2 regions of the Salinibacillus aidingensis genome follow, and region 2 is predicted to be linked to the other one. Evidence: a T-box and tRNA genes for the amino acid it is inferred to sense, from the RefSeq annotation. Region 2 holds a T-box; the other holds one or more tRNA genes.
The links. The T-box of region 2 lies ahead of ACZ5OK_RS12100 (valine--tRNA ligase). A T-box ahead of a tRNA ligase gene usually reads a tRNA of that ligase, here a tRNA-Val.
Positions count from the first base shown of each region.

Region 1: it encodes a tRNA-Val, which carries the amino acid that the T-box ahead of ACZ5OK_RS12100 (valine--tRNA ligase) is inferred to sense. The anticodon was not compared.

Region 1 is NZ_AP043759.1:960,810-964,225, forward strand. Features, by position in the region: gene ACZ5OK_RS05390 (GNAT family N-acetyltransferase) at 148-687, shown strand; gene ACZ5OK_RS05395 (Hsp20/alpha crystallin family protein) at 776-1,225, shown strand; gene ACZ5OK_RS05400 (hypothetical protein) at 1,246-1,461, opposite strand; tRNA gene ACZ5OK_RS05405 (tRNA-Val) at 1,596-1,667, shown strand; gene ACZ5OK_RS05410 (hypothetical protein) at 1,869-2,009, opposite strand; gene ACZ5OK_RS05415 (cupin domain-containing protein) at 2,294-2,476, shown strand; gene ACZ5OK_RS05420 (sodium/proline symporter) at 2,682-3,416, opposite strand, start outside.
Region 2 is NZ_AP043759.1:2,247,513-2,250,928, reverse strand. Features, by position in the region: gene ACZ5OK_RS12110 (phosphotransferase) at 1-921, shown strand, start outside; gene ACZ5OK_RS12105 (hypothetical protein) at 930-1,118, opposite strand; T-box leader at 1,244-1,475, shown strand; gene ACZ5OK_RS12100 (valine--tRNA ligase) at 1,641-3,416, shown strand, end outside.

The DNA of each region.
Region 1 (3,416 bases), 1.3 Mb from region 2:
TTGAGAGTATCCCAACAAGACTAAGCGGGGGATAAACGGCCAGTAGATTCCTGATAAGTTCAACTAACCATCAGTGGGGGATGAAGAACCCCCACACTGATGGAAGTTTTACTTTATAAAATTCAACAATGACTGGAGGGGTTGCAAATGATTGAATTAGAGCACTTTGAGCGATCAGATTTTAAGCAGTTGATTGAGTGGATAGAGTCGCCGGCATTTATGCTGCAGTGGGGGGGTCCCCATTTTGATTTTCCGCTAGATGAAGGACAGCTGGAAGAATACATAAAAAATGCGAATCATAAGGATGCCGATACAATGGCATATAAAGTCATCGAGCAGGAAACAGGGAAGGTCGTCGGACATATTGCATTAAAGCAAATTAATAAAAAGACAAAATCGGCCAGAGTAAGCAAGGTGCTCGTAGGAGATAAGCAGATGCGGGGAAAAGGAATCGGCCAGCAGATGATCAGGGAAATTTTAAAAATTGCCTTTGATGAGCTTGAACTACATCGAGTAAGTCTGGGAGTATTTGATTTCAATGAATCAGCCATTGCCTGCTATGAAAAGTGTGGTTTTGTAAAAGAAGGCTTACGGAGAGAGGTCGTACAAAATGGAGGTCGTTACTGGAGTATCTATGAAATGAGTATGCTGGAATATGAGTGGTCTAAGGTTAAACAGATTACATAATGCTTCGTGCCTATTTTTCCATGTGCCCATGAACTCACCATCCTTCCCGCATAGTTTAGTAGTAAAAAAAGGAAGGGAGTGGTGGAGGATGGGTTCAAATCGAAAATATCGCCCAAAGCGTCTGAATGATTCACCATTTGAAAATCTGATGCAGCAGATGGATCAGTTTTTCCAGGAGTCGATGAAAAATTTTGATAGCCTGCTTCAGCCGAATTCGTTTCAGGTTGACATGTACGAGGATCAAACCCACGTGGTTATTGAGGCTGATTTATCCGGTTATAAAAAAGAACAGATTTATGTCAGACCAAATGGCCATCAGTTAAAAATCGCCGTAGAGGATTCAAGTGTTTTTGAAGAAAAAAATGATCAAACCTCCTATATCCATCAGCAGCAAACATTTCAGCGGATGGAAAGGAGTATTGCTCTCCCATTTCCCATTTCAGAAGAAGACACGTACGCATCCTTTAAAGATGGGCACCTTAAAATAAAGATTCCAAAAAGAAATCCGCATACAGGCTATATAGACATAGAAGGTTGAGCAGAAAAATGCTCAACCCTTTAACGCTTTAAAGCATGTGGGGACAGTCCCAAGATTCCAATTAATAACAGCACACTTGCAGTCAGGAACCCTTCATTGTATAGGGGGAGCACTCCATATCCCAGCCATCCAAACAGACTTTGCAGAAAAAGAAGTCCTTCATTCAGCAGGAAGCCTGCCAGGAAAATCCATAGTCTCAAGCGTTTTGAACGGTTAGCCTCAATCAGGTTCAGCATAAAATAAAGAGTGACTATAAACAGGCTTACAAATCCGAGTAGAGTAAGATGCAGGTAACCAATGATTTCAAACGTATTGACAATAATATAAAAACAAGTTATATTTATTTTTGTCGATATAAATAACTACATAGGACTCCGTAGCTCAGTGGGAGAGCACTTGCTTGACAGGCAAGGGGTCGGTGGTTCGAAACCACTCGGAGTCACTGCGAAAGATACCCTCATCCATAAACGCTATGGATGAGGGTGTTTTTATCACGTATTAACTGGCCGTAATACCCCCACTTCAAGTCTTGAGGGTAACCCAATCAAGACTAAGAGGGGGATAAACGCCCAGTAAATTCCTGATAAGTTCAACTAACCATCAGTGGGGGATGGAGAAAACCCTCACTGATGGAAGTTTCACTTTATTTGGCTTCCCCTTCCTCTGCTGCTTCCAATTGTAATTCCTTGTTCAATGAGTCTATCATTCCACCACCCAGACCTTCATTAATCATGCGTTCTACATCGAAAAAGCTGGTTTTATTATTGTCCTTTTGCTGACCCATAGAGCTTCCCCTCCAATCCATGTGATTTATATCAACGAATATTTGGAGAGGCTGTGCTATGGTTGTGATGACAGGAAATTTTATAAAGATCAATTCAGGAATCAAACTTTAATTACAGGAAGATATTTTAATTTGCAGGGGACAGGAAAGTGAGGATCATTTAAGAAGGTTTTATAAAAATGGAAAAGAAGTCCTTGGACAATTTTACAAAATTTAAAGAGAATCGGTTTACCAAAAAGATGGTTTATAAAAAGAACGGACATAATGCTTTTGTATAAAACTTTTTGCCGGGACAGGAGCTGCCGCCTCATAAGCATCCAGGTATGAATTTATTTATACATGTGCTTAACGGATCAGGACTCTTCATCACGGATGACACAGAAACAGAAATAAACGAAAATGACATCCTGGATATTGAAGAAGACGAAATGCTTTCCGTTCAAAATAATAGTCAACACCCTTTATAAGTCTATATGTAAATTTGAGTAAAAAAGGGTAACGGAAGAGGAACTGACGGAGCTGCCGGTGTTAAGTGAGATACGAGAACTTTCAGGAAAAACTTTCAGGAAATGAAGAAGAGGGATAAATAATAAATAGCAAGGGCAACGAAATCTGAAAATGACTTTGTGCCCTTGCTGCTTCATAAAAATAGGATTCGAATGATTAATTAAGTTAGCTGGCAGCCTGTTGAACGGCCTTCTTATCTGGAAATACTAAGCTGAATACAACTCCAACAATCAGACAGACAAAGAAGGTTCCTGCCCTGGCTGACACTACAGCCTCCAGCGGGGACAGTGTCCAGATAATTGCACTGAAAAAGCCTGTTATGATGGTCGCAATGACTCCAATTCCGGAAGTTTTCTTCCAAAAGAATGTCAAAAGAACGACGACTGAAAATGTATTACCGATTCCTGCCCAGGCAAAGCCGACCACACCCCCGACAAATGAGTCAGATAATAATGAAATAATGATTCCGAGGATTCCGCCAATAATAACGGTTATTCTTGATATTTTAACAATGGTGCTTTCTTTGGCTTTAATTCCAAATGTTTTGTGGATGATGTCTTCACTAATGGACGTTGTAACCACCAGCAATTGAGAAGATGCAGTCGACATAATTGCAGCGAGGATTGCAGCAAAGATAATCCCTGCGATCCATGGTGGCAGCAATTCAGAAACCATATAAGGAAGAATCATTTCCGAATCTGTAATCGTGTCCTGTTTGTAGAGGACAGATCCCAGAATGCCTACTAAAAATGCTCCAATATAGACGACAATGGTCCAGAAAAAGGCCACCCATTTTGCCGTCTTTAACTCTTTTTCACTTTTAATCGCCATAAAACGTGAACTGAGCTGAGGCTGTCCTCCAAGAAACCCGAAGAACCACGAGAAGTTCGTTAATAACAT
Region 2 (3,416 bases):
AAGGTTTTTACAGGAAGCAGGTATATTGCCGTCAAACAGTCCAGGGAAAAACATCTGACTCAAAGGTTCGGTTTTGTATATCATGAAGCAAAGGAGAAAAATTTAACCTCCATCGCTCCCCTCTATTTAACAGAGAAGGGCAGGCCGTACATAGAGGGGAGGCACCATTTTTATTATGTAGTTCCCTGGTTTAAAGAGAAAGAGGGGAGTTCATTAACATCATCCCTTCATCCTTTTTTAGGGGAATTAGCCCATATTCATAGAAAAACGTCCGTCACAAAACCAATTGAAATTCAGCAATTAAATGAGTGGTCCCAAAATCAAAAGGAAAAAATTAAGAAAAACTTTTATCAGTTTGAAAATTGGATTGATTTGTTCGAGGCCCAGCATTTTATGTCTCCCACTGCTTTATTAATCTGTCATTCCTATCGTATGGTCAGACAAATGTCTCACCTTCTGGAATACTGGTATGATGAGTGGCGGGCTCATATGGAAGAGGAAAAAGAGATGAAATATTGCTTATGTCATGGGAATTTATCACCTTCCCATTTTGTTTTGACTTCAAACGGTGTGATGTTCATAAATTGGGAACAAGCCTTTTATGGTCATCCTTCCAGAGACCTTTCCATGTTTTTTTCAACGATTTGTCAGGAGCATGATACACCACTGAGTCTTATCAAAGAAGGCTTACCTGTTTATTTTAAAGATGCAGGCTATACGAAAAGCGATATGGCTTTGTTAGCGATACATCTGCTGAATGTAAAAGATTTTCTGCTTGACGTTCAGCAATATGTGAAAGCCCCAAATCATCTTACAGAAGTAGAATGGATTCAAGTTTTCCAGCGCTATCAGTTTTATTTTGAACATGTCCTGGACATTCAGGAGTTTATCAAAAATGATCTGATGCTTACGGATGATTAAAATCTGACTTAAATCCATTCTAAATAAAAGGCAAAGAACAACCCGACAAATACACCGGTTAATAACACATCGAGCGTTGTTGGAATGATAAGCGTTCGTACAATTTGATAAATCATAAGCGGTAATGTACATTTTTCAATTGTAAAAATAATGTGTCTCAGCCACGGTGGAAGCTTGTAACGATAAAACCTTGCCATATGGATCCTCCTTCACTTTTTTACCGTTTGTTCGTATAATATGAATAGATATTGGAAAAAGTGTTAAAAGACATTTGACTTTTTACGTTTTGAATGGCTAAAATATATACTATAAAATGAATACTCGAAATGCTTGGATAGGGAGGAGTACAAGGATAAGACCTTCAGAGAGGAAAGCGATAGGCTGAGACGCTTTCCAGGATCCTTACCTTGGAATGTCGCCCTGGATGCAGCTTCTTTGAATCATGAGTAGAAGAAGCCGGTTGAACCGTTATTCTGATGAAGTGTACAGTCAGACAATGATGCTCTGCTGTAAATAAAGGTGGTACCGCGAAAGTAACCCTTTTCGTCCTTTTGACAGGATGAAAAGGGTTTTTTATTATCCTTTAAGAAAGTATAAGCTTGCCCTCTTAAAGGAAAAGAAAAAGCATCGATTTTCTCTATTGCCGGGGAAATTCGGGCTTTCCAAACTGACGGATGCCCTTTTATGTTCATGATGATAAAAAGTAAGGAGGAAGTGAAATGGAGAAGAAAGAGGTTTCAATGCCGCCAAAGTACGATCCGAATGAGGTGGAGAAAGGCCGGTATGATTACTGGGTAAATGGGAAGTTCTTTGAAGCAAAGGATGATGAGAGCAAAAATCCATTTACTGTGGTTATCCCGCCGCCAAACGTTACAGGTAAGCTCCACCTGGGTCATGCCTGGGACACAACTTTACAGGATATTATTACACGTTATAAGCGTATGCAGGGCTACGATGTTTTATGGCTGCCGGGAATGGACCACGCCGGAATTGCCACACAGGCAAAGGTTGAAGCAAAATTAAAGGAAGAAGGAAAAAACCGGTACGATCTTGGTCGGGAAAAGTTTATTGACCAGGTATGGGACTGGAAGGAAGAATATGCCTCCTTTATTCGAAAGCAATGGGAAAAGCTTGGTTTAGGACTGGATTATTCCCGGGAGCGTTTTACCCTTGATGAGGGTCTTTCCAATGCTGTTCGGGAAGTATTTGTTTCCTTATATGAAAAAGGGCTGATATACCGCGGACAATATATCATTAACTGGGACCCAGATACTCAGACAGCCCTTTCTGATATCGAGGTTATCTACAAGGAGGTTCAGGGTGCCTTCTATCATATGAAATATCCGTTAAAGGATGGTTCAGGCCACATTGAAATTGCTACCACTCGACCTGAGACGATGCTGGGCGATACGGCAGTAGCTGTCCATCCGGAAGATGAAAGATATAAGCATTTAATTGGGAAAAAGGTTATTTTACCAATTACTGAGCGGGAAATCGAAATTGTTGCAGATGACTATGTAGATATGGAATTCGGCTCTGGTGCGGTTAAAATCACCCCTGCACATGATCCAAATGATTTTGAAATCGGCAACCGTCATGATTTAGAGCGAATTCTCGTAATGAACGAAGATGGTACCATGAATGAAAACGCCATGAAATATCAGGGGATGGACCGCTTCGAATGCCGGAAACAGCTGGTAAAAGATCTTCAGGAAGAAGGGGTATTGTTTAACATTGAAGAACATACACATTCAGTTGGGCATTCCGAGCGAAGCGGAGCGGTTGTTGAGCCTTATTTATCCACTCAATGGTTTGTTCATATGGAGCCGCTGGCCAAAGGTGCGATTGATTTACAGGAGACTGATGACAAAGTCAATTTTGTTCCTGGCCGCTTTGAGAAAACTTATTTAAATTGGATGGAAAATATTCGAGATTGGTGTATTTCACGCCAGCTTTGGTGGGGGCACCGCATTCCTGCATGGTATCATAAAAAAACAGGAGAAGTTTATGTTGGAAAGGAAGCACCCGAGGATGCAGAAAACTGGGAGCAGGATGAAGATGTTCTCGATACATGGTTCTCTTCAGCTTTATGGCCATTTTCAACCTTAGGCTGGCCGGATGAAAACAATAAAGACCTGAACCGTTATTTTCCGACGGATGCACTTGTAACAGGATATGACATTATTTTCTTCTGGGTATCCCGTATGATTTTCCAATCCAAGCAATTCATGAACCGCAGACCATTTAAAGATGTCCTCATTCATGGACTCGTACGTGATGCGGAAGGAAGGAAAATGAGTAAGTCCTTGGGTAATGGTGTGGATCCAATGGATGTTGTAGAAAAATATGGTGCGGACTCTCTGCGTTATTTCTTAGCAACCGGCTCTTCACCCGGACAGGATTTACGCTTCCATTGGGAAAAAATTGAGGCTACCTGGAATTTTGCGAACAAAATCTGGAATGCTTCCCGTTTTGTGCTGATGAATCTGGATGAT